Regions from separate parts of the Colwellia sp. NW0002-52-1 genome, predicted to be linked through region 3. Evidence: predicted binding sites of a transcription regulator. Region 3 holds the regulator's gene; each other region holds the start of a gene.
The links. The regulator FNR, encoded in region 3, switches genes on or off when oxygen is low (the NO sensors DNR and NnrR bind a similar motif). The targets are predictions, from matches to a motif close to TTGATCTAGATCAA.

Region 1 (5,604 bases), on a different contig from region 3:
TATAGATAACAAGCTTAATTGGCTTTAAGTATTTGGGGTACGCAAAAGAGTCATCATAAAATTTTTATGATTATAGTATTAAATTGCTTAAAGGATTTTATTTAAAAAGAGAAGAATGGGGTGGCTAAAGGGACTTGAACCCTCGACAACCGGAATCACAATCCGGGGCTCTACCAACTGAGCTATAGCCACCACTGATATTACTTGAAGTGCCCAGTGATAAGGCGCGAGGATTGTATTGCATTTTATAGTGATATGACAAGTGAAATATTGCATTTAAAGCATTTTTTTTGAGTTTTTGTCGAGTATTGAAATATTTTTACTCGGCGACCCGTTATTCAGTTATTTCAACTTTTATCTGTAACTTGCTAATATGAGGTATAGCCATTTAAAAAGATAGCCATTATGTCATTAGAAAAAATTTCAACACAAATTTCAAACGCTCAGCAGGGTAATGTTAAGAAAATGCCACCTGTTGAGTTATGGGATCCGCCTTTTTGTGGTGATATAGACCTAGAAATAAAGTCGGACGGTAGTTGGTTTTATAATGGTAGCGTTTTTAAGCGTTTGTCTTTGGTTAAGTTATTTGCGTCGGTATTAAAAAAAGAAGATGAAAAATATTTTTTGGTAACGCCGGTTGAAAAAATAGGTATAAAGGTTGTTGATGCACCATTTATTTTAACGCAATGGCAATGGCTCGATGAAGAACAAACCCGTATGCAAGTCACTACTAATTTAGACGATAGCTTTATATTAAATGCAGAACACCCTTTAGATATTGCAGAAGATGGTGCTTTATACGTTACGGTTAGGCGAAATTTAAAGGCTAAGGTACATCGTAATGTTTATTATCAGTGGGTAGATTTAGCCAAAGAAGATAAAAAAAAACAGGGCACTGAGTTGGTGTTTTTCAGCGCCGATTGTCGGTTTGTTTTAGGCCAACTAGAAGATTAAGTTATATCACCCGAGAAAAGCGTTGCTGATTTATTTTTTGCTTTAGGTTGGCATCAAAGCTCATGCAAATGTTTCGTATTAATAATCGAGCTTTTTGATCTACACGAATGTTATTTTGTGTATTGCTGAGCAAGCCGTCATCAATAAAAGGCTTAAGCAGAGGTAGATCTTTAGCGAAGTATTGGTCAAAATCAATTGAATACTTTTCATTAATTTTATTTTTGTTGATAGACATATTACACATTAATTCACGAATAACTTCGCCTCGAATAATGTCATCTTGAGTGAGTTTTAGCCCTTTTTCATGAGTATGCGCGTTTGCATCAATCGCTTTATAATAGTTCGGTAGTTCTTTGGTGTTTTGGCTTAAGCTACTTCCAATAGCGCTTATTGCTGACACACCTAAACCGAGCAAGTCGCCACCGCCTTTGGTGGTGTAGCCTTGAAAATTTCTGTGTAAATTCCCTTCTTTTTGAGCGATAGCTAACTCATCTTCCGGCTTGGCGAAGTGATCCATTCCGATAAAGTCGTAGCCAAAGTCACAAAGCTTTTCTATGGCAAGTTTCATTAACGCAAACTTCTCATCTATGTTTGGTAGCCATTCATCTTTAAGTTTACGTTGAGCAGCAAACCGAGAAGGCATATGGGCATAACTAAAGAGTGAAATGCGATCAACGGCCATCTCATGCGCTTTGTTCAGTGTACGGGTGAATGTTGCTATATTTTGATGTGGTAAACCATAGATCAAATCAATATTAATCGACTTGAAGCCAACGTGCTTGGCATGAGCAATAAATTTCTCTATAAATTCGGTTGATTGCACTCTATTAATGGTTTGCTGCACTTTTTCATCGATGTCTTGTACACCAATGCTTAAGCGATTAAACCCTAAACTATATAAATGTTCGGCTAAGTTCATTTCTATTTCACGTGGGTCTATTTCAATACTCATCTCTACTTGCTCAGAGAAGGTAAATTGCTCTTTTAATAACACAACTAATTTGGTTATTTGTTCGTGATTTAAGAAACTAGGCGTACCTCCACCCCAATGTAGTTGTTTTACGGTATAGTTTTTAAATAAAGGTGCTTTTGCGATAATTTCTTTTGCAAGAAATGCTAGATAGGTGTCAGCTTTATCTCTGTGGCGAGTAACGACTTTATTGCACCCGCAGTAATAGCAAAGGCTATGACAAAAAGGAATATGAACATACAAGGATAACGCTTGATTTGGGGATGCTTCAATGGTTGAAACTAAATCACTATATTTGAATTGTTCAGTAAATTCTAACGCGGTTGGGTACGAGGTATAACGCGGCCCACTGGTGTTATATTTTTTTAGTAAGGCATTATCGAAAAAGTTATGGGTTTGCATAAGAGGGCCAGTTTATCTATTTTTCGATATTATAAATAAACTCGTTTCTCAAACATTGATCGAGCGCAATAGTGCATGCTTTTTTGAGAAAAAAAGCTACTCATAGTGTAAATATATGAATAGCTTATTGTAGTACGTTCAAACTTAAATTTTGAGCTTTTTATACTATAGTAACTAACAGGTGCTTTAAGTAAATATTGCTATTTAAATGGTCGCTTTTGTTTCACTTAGCATACTATTTCGTTCATTGGCGTATTGATGTAATAGCGCTATATCTTGTCGAATAGCATCTGCCATTTCAGCTTCGAGTTTCATGCGCTCAAAATCTAGTTTCATGCGTGTTTTTTTATCAAGCTTTTTACGCGCGGCTAAAATTGGCATATGCTTTATAGCTTCATAAAATGTAAATATTGCTGGAAACTGCACATTTAAGTCTTGGCTTAATTTTAATGAATCAAGTAAAACGCTTAAGCGCCAACAGCCTTCTGCGATATCGCATTGCTCTTCTTTCATCGCGCGAACAATAATAATAACGCTAGCTATTATTTTTTTGTCATGCTGTTGCAAAGCTTGTTGCTGAGCTATTTCTTTTTGCTTTTGTGCCAGTGTTTGCTGTTTTAACTGGCGCAATAGTTTTACGGCTATGGCGGCTAATACTGCAATAATAACAAAAGCCAATAATGCAAGGTAAACCCATGGATTTGATAGCATTGATGTTACCTATTCAAATTTGGTTAAATCACTATTATTAAATTTGTCCCATAGATCATCTTCTGAGTCTGATTTTTTAGGCTGTTCTACAATGTCATCTTCATCATCTATGCCTAAAGCATCACTGATTTTTTCGTGTTGTTCCATTAGGGTATTATAGTAGTCAATTTCTTCTGATGATAAAGCTATGTCATCATCTTGTTTTTCAAGAATCTCAAGCAATCTTGGATCTTGCTCAATGCGACTTAATTGATCTGCTAATGACTCGCCTGTTTCAACTGCGCGAATGCCTGCGATAGGTGAGTTATCTTGCACTTTCTTCGCTGGTTTGGTTTTTATTGGCGCACTATTCGGCTTACCTAAGTCGATAGGCGTTTTATTGCCAATACGAGGATCTTTATGCTTAGCAGAAGTTTGACTTTGAGTAACTTTTTTCGTGGCTTCTTTTTGACGGTTGCCCGCTTCGTTACCATTAGATTTTTTTGCTCTACGCGGTTTTGGTTCGACTAATTTTTTTTTGTCATCTTTTAGGATGCCAATAGAACCTGTGCCCGGTTTGCGTGATTTTTTCGTACGAGACATAGTAATAACTTAAAATAATGAACAATTAGGTTTATTTTACGACATTCCGCACTAAACAGCGATAGAAAGAAAAAAAGCGACGTAAATAACGTCGCTTTTTGAGAAAATGCGGCAATTGCCAACATATAAATCCCGATTCTTAAGTGGCTGTCCTAGCCTTTTGTTACAGTCCCTGTGAGTTTAATAATTTCTAATATTATTTTTTATTATTATCGTAGCACTTCATTTTATTTTTATCGGTCATCCTGACACTTTCTTGGGCTATCCTTTATGTCTAATATAGACAAAATATTCAATGCTTTCCCTAAGCAGTAGTAAACCATCCATATTGTAAATATTGTTCTGCGTTAAATAACGCTTACTTGCTGTCCGTGCAGTGATTATCCATTTTGTTAGTTGCTATCTACGTAGCTGCCCATACTTTACGTGAGTTTCGACAAGCATCAAGTGCTTTTTTTCGTTTTTTGGCTAACTAAAAAGCTAAAACTCAGCAAGTCTTTGTTTTTAAGTGTAATAAAATTGTTAAAATATGTAATTTATTTTTTATTAATTTCTATTTTATGGTCAATGTCTTACAAAAAAGCTTACTTTGAAGGGGAATTTGTTTGCAAGCCTTACTTACGAAGCTCTTCGTTATTAAGGCTTGTAGCAATGTTCTGGTTAAATTTTAGTCATTTAACTCATGTAACCAAGCGGCATGTGTTGGTGCTTTTTTAGTTTGTGACCATTCTTCTACCATCAGTGGAGCGACCCTTTTAAGTTCAGCATATTGCTCTTTTGTACCAATATTGGCTGCTAATTCTAAACGATGTCCATTTGGGTCGAAGAAGTAAATTGATTTAAATACACCATGATTTACCGGGCCTAATATATCTATTCCATTTGACTCTAAATCGTTTTTTGCTGAGATTAAAGCGTCTAAATCTTCAACTTCTAGAGCGATATGTTGTACCCATGTAGGTGTATTTTCATCGCGACCCATGTCAGGAGAATTTGGAATTTCAAAAAATGCGAGTATATTGCCCATGCCTGCATCTAAAAATATATGCATGTAAGGATCAGGGGCCTTGGTTGACGGTACTTCATTTTCTGCAATCGCAACCGTCAGTTCCATATTTAAATGTTTTTGATACCAGTCGACAGTTTCTTTGGCATCTTTACAGCGATAAGCCACGTGGTGAAAGCGTTTTAAATTAATCATAGGGTTAGCACTTAAATTATAAGTTGAGCGAATATCGGATAAGTTAATTTTTACCATAACTCGATAATTCGCCCTAATTTTCATTCCAGTTTAGCAGCAAGAAGTTGTCAGTTTTTGCGTACGCTTAAGTTTACAATAACTTATTAAGAGCTTAGCCTTGAGGAATAATCGTTTGCCATAGCTTAGCTAAACTCTCGTCGACAACGTTAAAAGCTATGCCTGCTAAAGGCGAGTCGATAATGGTTATTGTCGATTTTAAAAGTTGATCGTCTCTAAAAAAGTGGCAGTTTAGTTCACTATTTTCAGCTTGATGATCAAATATGGCTTGTATTGATTGTTCGGTAACTTTGACATGATCAACGGCAATAAGTACATCGTTAACCGCAATGCCAGCTTTAGCCGCAGGTGATTCCTCTAATACTTGGGTAATTGTTAAACCAAAAGGCTGTGCTTTATATTGTGCGCCTAAATAAGCATGAAAGCTTGTAGCAGAAGTTGTTTCTTCACTGTTTAGTTTTTTAAACTTATGCTTTTGTAGTTCAACGCCAACTTTAGCTAACTCGGCTGTTAGATCAATACGTTCAGTGCTATATAAGTGGTGTTTAAATGCCGCTGTAATATCTTCGCCACAAAGTAGGTTGGCAATATTGATAAAGTCTTCTTCGCTTGTACCAACATTTGTCCGACCAAAATGGATCCATAATTCTCGCATTAAGGTATCTAAGCTGTATTGGTTATTAGATTTTTCACGAATTGTTAAATCTAACCACAAAGCGATGAACGC
Region 2 (5,604 bases), on a different contig from region 3:
TACTTCTGGCACTACAGGTAATCCTAAAGGCGTAGTTTATTCGCATCGTGGTGCTTACCTTAATGCCATAGGTCATAATTTTATTTGGCCAACTAATAACAAAACAAACTACCTTTGGACCTTGCCAATGTTTCACTGCAATGGTTGGTGTTTTCCGTGGACTATAGTCGCGGTTGGTGGCACGCAAATTTGCTTGAGACAAGTAGAAGTAGGCGCGATAGTAAATGCGATGATCGATCATAATGTTAGTCACTTTTGTGGTGCACCGATTGTACTAAATATGATTTTAAATGCTGACAAAAGCCTGCTAGAAAAATTACCTAAAAATATGAAAGCGATGACGGCTGGCGCACCACCACCTGCAGCAGTAATTAAGGGGATTGAGAATCTTGGCATTGAAATCACCCAAAGTTATGGCTTAACAGAAGTTTATGGTCCATGTGTGGTTAGCGAATGGAAAGATGAATGGAACGACAAAAGCGATGATGAACGAGCAGCATTAAAAGCGCGTCAAGGTGTACGTTACCCGACACAAGAGGATGTCGACGTACTCGACCCCGACACCATGAAGCCCGTACCTGCAGATGGTGAAACTATGGGTGAGATTATGTTTCGTGGTAACACTACCATGAAAGGCTATTTAAAAAATTCAACGACAACGGAAGAAGCATTTGCCCAAGGTTGGTTTCATTCTGGCGATTTAGCGGTTAAGCATCCAGATGGTTATATTGAAATTCGCGATCGCTCTAAAGATATTATTATCTCAGGCGGCGAAAATATTTCATCGGTCGAAATAGAAGGTGTACTTTATATGCACCCAGCTATTTTAGAAGCCGCTGTAGTCGCAAAAAAAGATGAAAAGTGGGGCGAAACTCCTTGTGCTTTTGTCGGATTAAAGCCAGGAAAAACATTATCAGAGCAGGAGGTTATACAGCACTGTCGTAACCATATGGCAAGTTTCAAAGTGCCCAAAACTATCGTTTTTAGTGACTTACCCAAAACCTCTACCGGTAAAGTACAAAAGTTTGTCTTGCGTCAGAAAGTTAAAGCCTTATCTGAAGCTTAAGTTGGCAACAAGCTAAAAACTTATCCTCATAACGGTAAACGTTTAATTAACGTATACCGTTTTTTTATTTCTAAGTATGTAGTTTATGGTTAAAGAACGTATAATCCTCGATAATTAATTTTTTACTTTATATATAATCAAACCAATGGCTACAGCATTAGAAACATTTCAACAGGGTGGGGTTTTAGCTTACCCAACCGAGTCTGTATTTGGCTTAGGCTGTGATCCGGATAACAACCAAGCAATTGAAAAACTATTGTCGCTTAAATCACGCCCAGCAGATAAAGGCTTGATTCTGCTTGCTGGTAACTATTCACAGCTTTTACCTTATATAGACGATGACCAAATACCACAAGATAAACGTTTTGCTGTGCTGTCTCGTTGGCCTGATGGTATTACGCAGTTAGTGGCTAAAAATATCAATACGTCTGCTTTATTAACTGGTCGCTTTGATAAAATTGCGGTGCGTGTAACTAGCCAACCAGACGTTGTGGCGCTTTGTTTAGCAACGAACAAACCCATTGTTTCAACCAGTGCTAACTTAAGTGGGCAATCTCCTGCTAAAACATGGCAAGATATTCCTCATGATCTTGCTGCTAAAATTGATTTTATTATTAAAGGTAAAACCTTAGGCTTTGAAAAGCCCTCTACTATTATTGATGCATTATCTGGAGAAGTTATTCGCTCATGAGCACTGTAAATATTAATGTTGTAATTGAATTTTTAAAATCCTTGCAAGACCAAATATGTGCTTCTTTAGAAGCGGCTGACGGTAGCGGTAAGTTTATTGAAGATAACTGGGTACGTGAAGAAGGCGGCGGTGGTAGAACACGTGTGCTAACCAATGGTTCGGTAATTGAGCAAGGTGGCGTAAATTTTTCTGTGGTTTCTGGTGATAAACTACCACCATCTGCAACCGCACATCGCCCAGAGTTAGCCGGTCGAAAATGGCAAGCTTGTGGTGTTTCATTAGTTATTCATCCCAAAAATCCTTTTATTCCAATATCACACGCAAATGTTAGGTTTTTTATTGCTGAAAAAGAAGGCGAAGCGCCCGTTTGGTGGTTTGGTGGTGGTTTTGATCTCACACCTTTTTACCCATTTAAAGAAGATGTGGTGCATTGGCATCAAACGGCAAAAAATATCTGCGACCCCTTTGGTGATGATGTTTACCCTAAATATAAAAAATGGTGCGATGAATACTTCTACTTAAAGCATCGTAATGAAACCCGTGGTGTAGGTGGGCTATTTTTTGATGACCTTAACAAGTGGGACTTTACTCAATGCTTTGATTTCATGAAGGCCATCGGTGCTGGGTTCATTGATGCTTATGTACCTTTGATCGAGAAACGCAAAGACACACCTTACGATGAAAACAATCGTCAATTTCAGCTTTATCGACGTGGCCGTTATGTTGAATTTAATTTGGTTTTCGATAGAGGAACACTATTTGGATTACAATCAGGTGGCAGAACCGAATCAATTTTAATGTCAATGCCACCGTTGGTGCGTTGGGAATATAATTTTCAGGCTGATCCCGATAGTCCTGAAGCGGCATTACTACCTTACTTAGTGCCACAAGACTGGCTTAATTAAAGTTAATTACTTTATGGCCCAAATAGTAAAATTGCTATTTGGGCTTTACGTTTAGATTATTGAGCTATGCTTCAGATCAAAAAAACAATCGCTTTTATAACAGGTTTTCTACAAACCTTGTGCCAGATCAATTTATCAAATATCGTCTCGTCGTAAAATTACCTTATTGAACAAATAGTTTATTTCATATTTACAAAAGGTAATGCTTTCATGAAAACTTCAATTATTAAGGGATTAATCTTCTCTGCTATAACACTTTCTCCACTTGCCCTAGCAAACCAAGCTGGTGACATCATAGTTCGTGGTGGTGCAACACTGGTTAACCCAGATAATGGGCAATCAAGTATTATGTTAGGCGGCGCTGATTCAACTATGACTTTAACAAATGGTGACGATACCCAACTTGGTCTTAATTTTGTTTATTTCTTTGATAAAAATTGGGCCATTGAGCTGCTAGCTGCAACGCCATTTGAGCATGATATTACCATTCAAGATAAAAACTCAGTGCTTGGCGTTGACGGTGCAAATTTAGGCCAAATAAAGCATTTACCTCCAACATTGAGTGCGCTCTATTATTTTGATACTAACTCAGCGTTTAAACCGTATGCAGGTCTTGGCTTAAATTACACGGTATTTTTTGACGAAGAATTTTCAGCAGGACCTGAGTCACTAGGATTAAGTAACTTAGCGTTGGATGACTCATTTGGTTTATCAGTTCAAATTGGCGCGGATTATCAATTAGATGAAAAGTGGTCATTAAATGCTTCTATTCGCTATATTGATATTAATACTGAGGCAACATTTGATGTCGCTGGCAACAGTATCGGTAAAGCTAATATAGATATTGACCCTATGGTTTACTCGTTAATGTTAGGTTATAAATTCTAAAGTAAGCGAAATTGATATAAAAAGCAGTAATAGTGTTACTGCTTTTATGTTTCTATCTTTTCATAACTGCGTTAATCTTAGGTTAAACACTTATGCTATAAAAAAGCTAGAAACCTCATGGATCAATATCGTGTATTTGGCAATCCTATTGCCCAATCTAAATCTCCCTTCATACACCAAAGTTTTGCCGCGCAATCTCAGTGCTTATTAAATTATCAAAGTGAATTAGTCGAATTAGGACAATTTGAAAAAGCGGTGAATAATCTTATTGCGAATAATGGTAAAGGCGCTAATGTAACTGCACCATTCAAAGAGCAAGCATTTGCAATGTGTGATGAACTTAGCGAGAAAGCCAAACTGGCTGGCGCGGTTAATACCTTAATTTTTACCAAAGGGATTATCTATGGAGACACCACCGATGGTATAGGCCTAGTCAATGATTTGCTCCGACATCAAGTTACCTTGCAAGATAGCCATATTTTATTGTTAGGTGCCGGTGGGGCAGCAAAAGGAGTAGTACAAGCATTATTAGATAAAGCACCAAAATCATTAACAATTGCCAATAGAACATTAAGCAGAGCCGAGGCAATCGCTGAGCAATACCCAAACAAGCCAATTAAAGCGGTGACGTTTTCTGATACCGAACACTCGCAGTTTGATATTATTATCAATGCGACTTCTGCCGGTTTATCTGGCGATAGCCTACCCATATCAAATAATACCATTGAAAACGCCAGTACATGTTACGACATGGTATATGGTAAAAAGCCGACCGCATTTCTGCAACAAGCCCGTTTACTTGGTGTTGAACATGTTATCGATGGATTAGGTATGTTAGTAGGGCAGGCTGCTGCAAGCTTTCAATTATGGACCGATATTAACCCCGAAGTAGAACCTATACTTAAATCATTAAGAGAACAATTAGTGTAACGCTAAAGAAAGAGAAGTAATCACATGAACCAAGCTATTATATTTAATGATGACTTACAGTTTAACAAAGCGCATGACGCTTGGTCTTTTACTGGGCAATTGTCAGGACAAAGAATCACGATATATTTTCATTCAATGCAGCTAAAGCAGTTAACCGAGATAAATAACTGTACTAAATATGATTTAGAAGAAGTTACCGAACTCTGGCTCGAGAAAAATGAGCCAGAAGGCGATGAAATTCATATTGAAATGAAGTAACTATAATTGCTAACTAACTCTGTGCTAGATACTCAGCCTTTAATTCCACATAATTAATGGCTGACTGCTTCAGAAAGCTAGCTTCACTTTCTTTTAGCTCTCTTACCTGTTTAACCGGGTTACCTACATACAAGTAACCACTCTTTAATGTTTTGTTTGGGGGTACTAAGCTGCCAGCACCGATAAAAACATCGCTCTCAACAATTGCACCGTCCATAATAATAGCGCCCATGCCAACAAGAATACGATCACCTAAAGTACAGCCATGCAACATACATTTATGACCTACAGTAACATCATCACCAATAATTAAGGGATTTCCCGTCGGGTTGCCTTCACTTTTGCGAGTGACATGTAAAACCGTACCATCTTGGATGTTAGTTCTAACACCAATCGTTATTTTATTAACATCACCCCTGGCAGCGACCAAAGGCCAAACACTGGTATCGGCACCTAAAGTAATGTCACCAACAAGTACAGCAGACTGATCGACATAAACTGCATTACCTAGTAAAGGTGAAATACCACGGTAGCTACGAAAATTATTATCCATATATAAAAGACTTTCTAATGATTGATGAAGATATATTAGCAAAACAAGTCATGAAATAGCGATATTCATCTAAATAGTTTTATTCGAGCATATAAAAATGACAACAAGACCTATGTAATATCAATTAAAGTCGTGTGATTATTCAACGTATCGAACATTAAAAACTCAACCACAGTAAGGGTTGTACAAATAAAAAGCAAACAAACATCTTTTTGTAATTTAATTGCATTTAGGTGTTGACGTGGGGCGAGAAATCTCTAAAATGCGCTCCAGTTCCAAGGGGTAACCCCAACGGGCTGTTTTAATAAGTTAT
Region 3 (5,604 bases):
GTTAGCACGCTGCATTGATTATAATCTGTTGAAGTTAAAGTCATTAACTCATTAAGTTTTTTTGCTCTTAACCCTAACCACCACCTTAATGGTTGCAGTAAGCCAGTAAACAAGTGCATAGGAGGTATCGCTGTCATCAAAACTTTTGGGTTATCAAATTTGACGTTACATAAGTCTACAATAGTCTTGATATTACTAACCCATTGGTGCTGCTTTGTTAAGCCAGTAACATCGTTTACACCAATAGATACTAGAACAAAGTCAAATCTTTGGTTTTTGATATTCTCAATTTCACTTATTAAAGCTGTTGATGTTAAGCCTGTAGTCGCCACTAGTTGCCAATTAACGGTGTTGTTAGTCGCAAGGTTCGCTACTAACTGACCTGATAAGGCATTTTTTTGTGCTTTTGTGCCAACACCGGCCGAGGCAGAATCACCTATAATTAATAAGTTAATCTTCTTACCACTACCTGCAGTGCCTGAACGCTCACCTAATGCTTCAGGTAGCTTTATCATACTAACGCGAACCCATACTGCTTGTAAAAGCAATATAGGCATTATTAACAAAGTACTGATGCAATAAAGAATATGAGTAAGTGGCTTTTTTATCTGCAACGCTAAAACCCTAACGGGAACGGTAAATTATAGTTATAACGTAAAATATATTCGAAGACAAATAGTAGAAAAAACAGCGTCTAATAAGTGAAGTTAATTCACGTACAATTTGTAAGTAAACAAGATATAAGTGCGGTTTATACCAATTGATATAAACAATCGATCATTCGAAAGCGGTTTAAATATCCAGTATCTACGTTGCTTTCAATCCCAATAGCCTGCTATTGCTCAATCAAGCGCCTTGCTACTGAAAATTTATCCTCGTTTAAAATTGACCGATTCATTAAATCAATTGGTATTACTAGGAGTAATGTGCTGTGTACAAGTTGCTAGAAGTCAGCTGCTAAAGCTAAATATGAAGTGCTAAATGTGAAGTGCTGAGAAAAAACGTCAACCAAAGAACTGTATTATCAGTGGATGACGCATTTTTATAAGTAATGAACTTCAGTAGCTTTATTTAACATCCAAAGGAGAAACATAACCTTCAGGTTTTAAAGCGAGTACATCACAATTTAGTCGATCAATAACATGTTCAGCGGTATTGCCGATTAGCGCGGCAGATAAGCCTGTGCGACCTATAGTGCCTAAAATAACAAGTTCCGCATCTATTTCTTCAGCAACACTTTGAATAATATCTTCAGGTAACCCTTCTTTTATATGAGTGAAATCCTCAGTGATATTAAAAGCGGCTGCATGCTCTAACATGGCCTCTTCATGATGCTTGAGCATAGCAAGGTTATAATCATTAGCATCAAACTCTGGAATCTCTATGGCGATATTTACCGGAGTGCCTGGAAACGAATTTACCAAGTGTAAGTTTGCTTTCATTACTTTGGCTAACTGTTTGGCTTCTGCCGTTATTTTATCGTTTAAGGCTTTATGTTCTTCTTCTTCGCTGCCAATGTTTAATGCAGCAATAATATTGCCGTCTTCAGGCCATAAATGTTCTTTCACTAGCAGTACAGGGCAAGGGCATTTACGTAAAATATGCCAATCGGTTGGGGTAAATATAACGGACTTTAATTTATCGTGTTGATGAGTCCCTTTGATGACAATATCATAACCATGATCAATAACTTGTGCGATTATTTGCTCAAAAGGGCGGTTATGCCAAATAACTTTACAATCAACAGTAATACCAGAAACATCTAGGTCAGCAATCATAAACTCTAACCATTGTGTACGATCATTAATAACCGATTTGCACATAGCTTCGCGTTCATCGCCTGAAAGCATTGTAGTCATTTCATAAGAGAAGTCATATATGGTCAAAAATGCAGTGATACTTGCACCCGTTTTACGTGCTAATTCTATTGCTCGCTTTAACGCTTTTTGATCTTCTGTTGTTGGGTCAACAATTGCGAGTATTTTTTGATACTTTTCCATAGTTAATTCCTTATCTTTGCCTGCTTGTATTAGGCCAAACCACACAGCTAATAACCTTGCTTAATATATTAACAATAATCTATTTTGAAAAGATAATACTTGTTTTAAATCAAATTATTATCATTTTTTATAAACTATATTATGTTAAGCATAGCGGTAAATTGTTGAATAATAAAGTCGTGAGAAAACGCTGGATTTATATTTTAAAGCGCGGCACACTCATTTAATTTTTCAATATTTACGATGGTAATAAGTTTACCATTAACGGCAATTAAGCCATTTTTATCGAAGCGGTTAAGTAAACGACTTATGGTTTCTACGGTTAAACCAATATAGTTACCAATATCATTACGTGTCATAGACAAACGAAATTCAGAGGCCGATAAACCACGCGCATGATAGCGACTACTTAAAGTACTAAAGAAGGTGGCAAGGCGTTGTTCCGCATTTTTACGGTTAAGTAATGTTAGCATTTCATGATCTTCACGAATTTCAGTGCTCATCATACGCAAAATTTGTTTTTTTAATTTTGGCATACTATTAGATAACGTATCGAGCGTATTATAAGGTATTTCGCAAACCATTGAGGTTTCTAGTGCTTTAGCAAAACTTGGATGTTTCGCATTCGCTATGGCGTCAAATCCGAGTAAATCCCCAGCCAAATGAAAGCCAGTAATTTGCTCTTCTCCTTGTTTGTTAATTGTATAAGTTTTGAATGTGCCAGAACGCACGGCGTAAAGCGCTTGCATTGGTTGACCGTCGTTATATAGCTGCTCTCCTTTTTGGATAGGCAGCTTACGATCAATAATATTATCTAAAGTCTCTAACTCTTGATTGTTAAGTGAAAATGGTAAGCACAATTCACTGATACTGCAGTTTTGGCAGTGAATATGTTGTTGGTCGGCACACGATTTATTATTCATAATAACCTATAAAAATTTCCATGCTGAACACCATATTAGATGCGTTAGCTATATGCAATAAGTATAGAATAAATGCCGTATGAAATCACCAAAATGGCCGATAGCTTTCTAAATAGTGGCTGAGTTAATAAAGACTTAACACTGAACGTGCCTAGTGAAATTGACATTAAAGCAGGTAAAGTACCTAAACCAAAGAAAAACATGATCAAAGCACCATTGAGGGTATCGGCGCTTGCTAAAGACCAAGTTAAAGTTGAGTAAACTAAGCCGCAGGGTAGCCATCCCCATAATGCACCTAAAGCGAAGGCACTTTTAACGTTCTTAATGGGTATAAAGTTTTTAGTCAGTGGCGATATATAACGCCAAATATTTTTTCCTAAATGTTCTATGCGGCTCAACCACATTAACCACTGCCCTAAATATAGTCCTAAAAAAATTAAAAAAATACCGGCGATAGTTTTTAATATAACAACAGGAAAACCTATGTTTTTAGCTGCCATAGAGCTGGTAAATGCCACAATAGCGCCAATGAAACTATAGGAAGCAATACGGCCAAAGTTATAAGCAAATACAATGGCGAATTTTTTATGGCGAGTTTGATCAGAAATAGCAGTAGTCAACATAGTGCTAATGCCACCACACATTACAATGCAATGGCCAGAGCCGAGCAGACCAATAATAAAGGCAGAAAAAAAATCAAGTGTCATGAGTCTGGTTTTTTAGCTGTTGCTTTGAAGTTTCTGTTTCATTTAACTCGTTATTCTTTAAGGTATTTTGCTTAGCTTTATCATTTTCATCATCAAATAAAATACTCATGCCTTGCTTTTCTAAATCATCAAACTGCTCAGTTTTTACCGCCCAAAAAAACAGATAAATACCAATAGCTGTGAGCAACACGGCAATGGGAATTAATACGTAAATTATACTCATTTTTTTAACAGCCTTAATGAATTTGTTACCACTAAAATTGAACTGGCCGACATACCTATAACCGCCATGTAAGGCGCTATATGGCCTGTTACCGCTAGCGGTAAAACAATAGCGTTATAACCAAAAGCCCAAAGATAATTTTGCTTAATAATACGAGTGGTGCGAATAGCAACTTCACGCAGGGTTTGTACACCCTTAAGTTTATTATTGAGTAATATCACATCTGCGCCATTTTTAGCAATATCAGTACCGCTACCCATAGCAATAGACAAATGAGCTGCGCCCAATACGGGACTATCGTTAACGCCATCGCCAACCATGGCAACCGTATGAGTACTTTGTTGCTGTTTTATGGTGTTAACTTTTTCTTGTGCTGAGAGGTTTGCATGCACTTTGTTAAGGTTTAATGCTGATTGTAATTTATTACAGCCTTGTAGGTGATCACCAGAAAGCATGCTGGTTTCAATGTTTTGTTGGTGAAGAAAATCGATCAATGCTTTAGCATCTTCTCGTAAGCCATCATGCAAGTAAAATTCAGCGATTAATGTTTCACCTTGCATTAATACACACTGCGCACTATAGGCTGAGTGTTCATTAGCACCTAAAAGCCAAGAGCTTTTACCAATGCGGTAATGTTGGTTATTTACTTCACCAGAAATCCCTGCGCCAGGGGCAACTACAACTTGGCGGGTCATTTGGTTATGATCACGAAATGGGCTAAAAGCTTTTGCTAAGGGGTGAGCCGAATGTGCTTCAAGCGCTGCCGCTATGGCAAGCACTTGTTGTCGTCCTTCTTGCGTCGCTTCGTTTGAGTATTCACCATAAGTTTTTACATCTACAATAGTGAACTCACCTGTAGTTAATGTTCCTGTTTTATCAAATGAAATAGCATTAACTTCAGGCATAGTTTCAAGCACATGGGCAGACTTAATCATAATACCTTTACGATTAAGTTGCGTAGTTGCACAGGTAAGCGCTGTTGGTGTTGCTAATGCCAATGCACAAGGACAAGTTACGACAAGAACCGATAAGGTGATCCAAAATGCTTCGCTTGGATCATGATTCAGCCAGTATATTGCCGTTGCTATGGTCGTCATCAGAATTAGCGCAACAAAATATTGAGCAATTTTATCTGATAACTTGGCTAATTTAGGTTTATGGCTTTGTGCATTTTCACTCAGTCGAATGAGCTGACTTAAAAACGACTCTTGATTATTATGTTTAACTTTTGCCGTTAAATTGCCATCGCCGTTAATAGTACCAGCAAAAATGTTATCTAAAGCGGTTTTCTTCAGGGGCAGTTGCTCGCCAGACAACATAGCTTCGTTAATTTGGCTGGTGCCCGTTAATATTTCACTATCAGCCGGAATGGTTTCACCGGGTTTAATTAAAATAATATCATCAGTTTTTAAATAATTGGCTGAAATAAATTGCTCAATACCTTGCTCAATTTTAGTCGCGGTCATTGGCATTAATTTTAATAAATTTGCTGAAACATCAGCGGCGCGGCTGCGGGCTCTAAACTCAAGAAATTTACCAATAAGCAGTAGAAAGGTAAACATAGACACTGATTCAAAATACACTTCGCCTTGCTGCGTAAATGTTGCCCAACAGCTAGCCATAAAAGCTAAAATAATGGCGATAGAGACAGGAACATCCATCGAAAGCTGGCGCGCTTTTAAGGCAAAGAAGGCACTTTTATAAAATGGGAAGGCGCCATAGCTAACAATAGGAAGCGTCAAGAAAAAGCT

Region 1: a site for FNR is predicted at 2,382-2,395, ahead of hemN (oxygen-independent coproporphyrinogen III oxidase). Genes of this name have one in related genera too.
Region 2: a site for FNR is predicted at 2,780-2,793, ahead of AC27H3_RS16605 (OmpW/AlkL family protein). Genes of this name have one in related genera too.

The regions. Positions count from the first base shown of each region.
Region 1 is NZ_BAAJLU010000006.1:184,247-189,850, forward strand. It holds tRNA gene AC27H3_RS08545 (tRNA-His) at 117-192, opposite strand; gene AC27H3_RS08550 (DUF1285 domain-containing protein) at 406-954, shown strand; gene hemN (oxygen-independent coproporphyrinogen III oxidase) at 956-2,326, opposite strand; gene AC27H3_RS08560 (DUF2489 domain-containing protein) at 2,531-3,037, opposite strand; gene yihI (Der GTPase-activating protein YihI) at 3,047-3,619, opposite strand; gene AC27H3_RS08570 (VOC family protein) at 4,287-4,820, opposite strand; gene AC27H3_RS08575 (M61 family metallopeptidase) at 4,972-5,604, opposite strand, start outside.
Region 2 is NZ_BAAJLU010000023.1:33,289-38,892, forward strand. It holds gene AC27H3_RS16590 (acyl-CoA synthetase) at 1-1,066, shown strand, start outside; gene tsaC (L-threonylcarbamoyladenylate synthase type 1 TsaC) at 1,212-1,757, shown strand; gene hemF (oxygen-dependent coproporphyrinogen oxidase) at 1,754-2,662, shown strand; gene AC27H3_RS16605 (OmpW/AlkL family protein) at 2,873-3,550, shown strand; gene aroE (shikimate dehydrogenase) at 3,668-4,480, shown strand; gene AC27H3_RS16615 (hypothetical protein) at 4,505-4,738, shown strand; gene AC27H3_RS16620 (gamma carbonic anhydrase family protein) at 4,752-5,291, opposite strand.
Region 3 is NZ_BAAJLU010000005.1:28,455-34,058, reverse strand. It holds gene AC27H3_RS06890 (SGNH/GDSL hydrolase family protein) at 1-515, opposite strand, end outside; gene uspE (universal stress protein UspE) at 1,068-2,000, opposite strand; gene fnr (fumarate/nitrate reduction transcriptional regulator Fnr) at 2,204-2,923, opposite strand; gene AC27H3_RS06875 (sulfite exporter TauE/SafE family protein) at 2,968-3,630, opposite strand; gene ccoS (cbb3-type cytochrome oxidase assembly protein CcoS) at 3,620-3,853, opposite strand; gene AC27H3_RS06865 (heavy metal translocating P-type ATPase) at 3,850-5,604, opposite strand, start outside.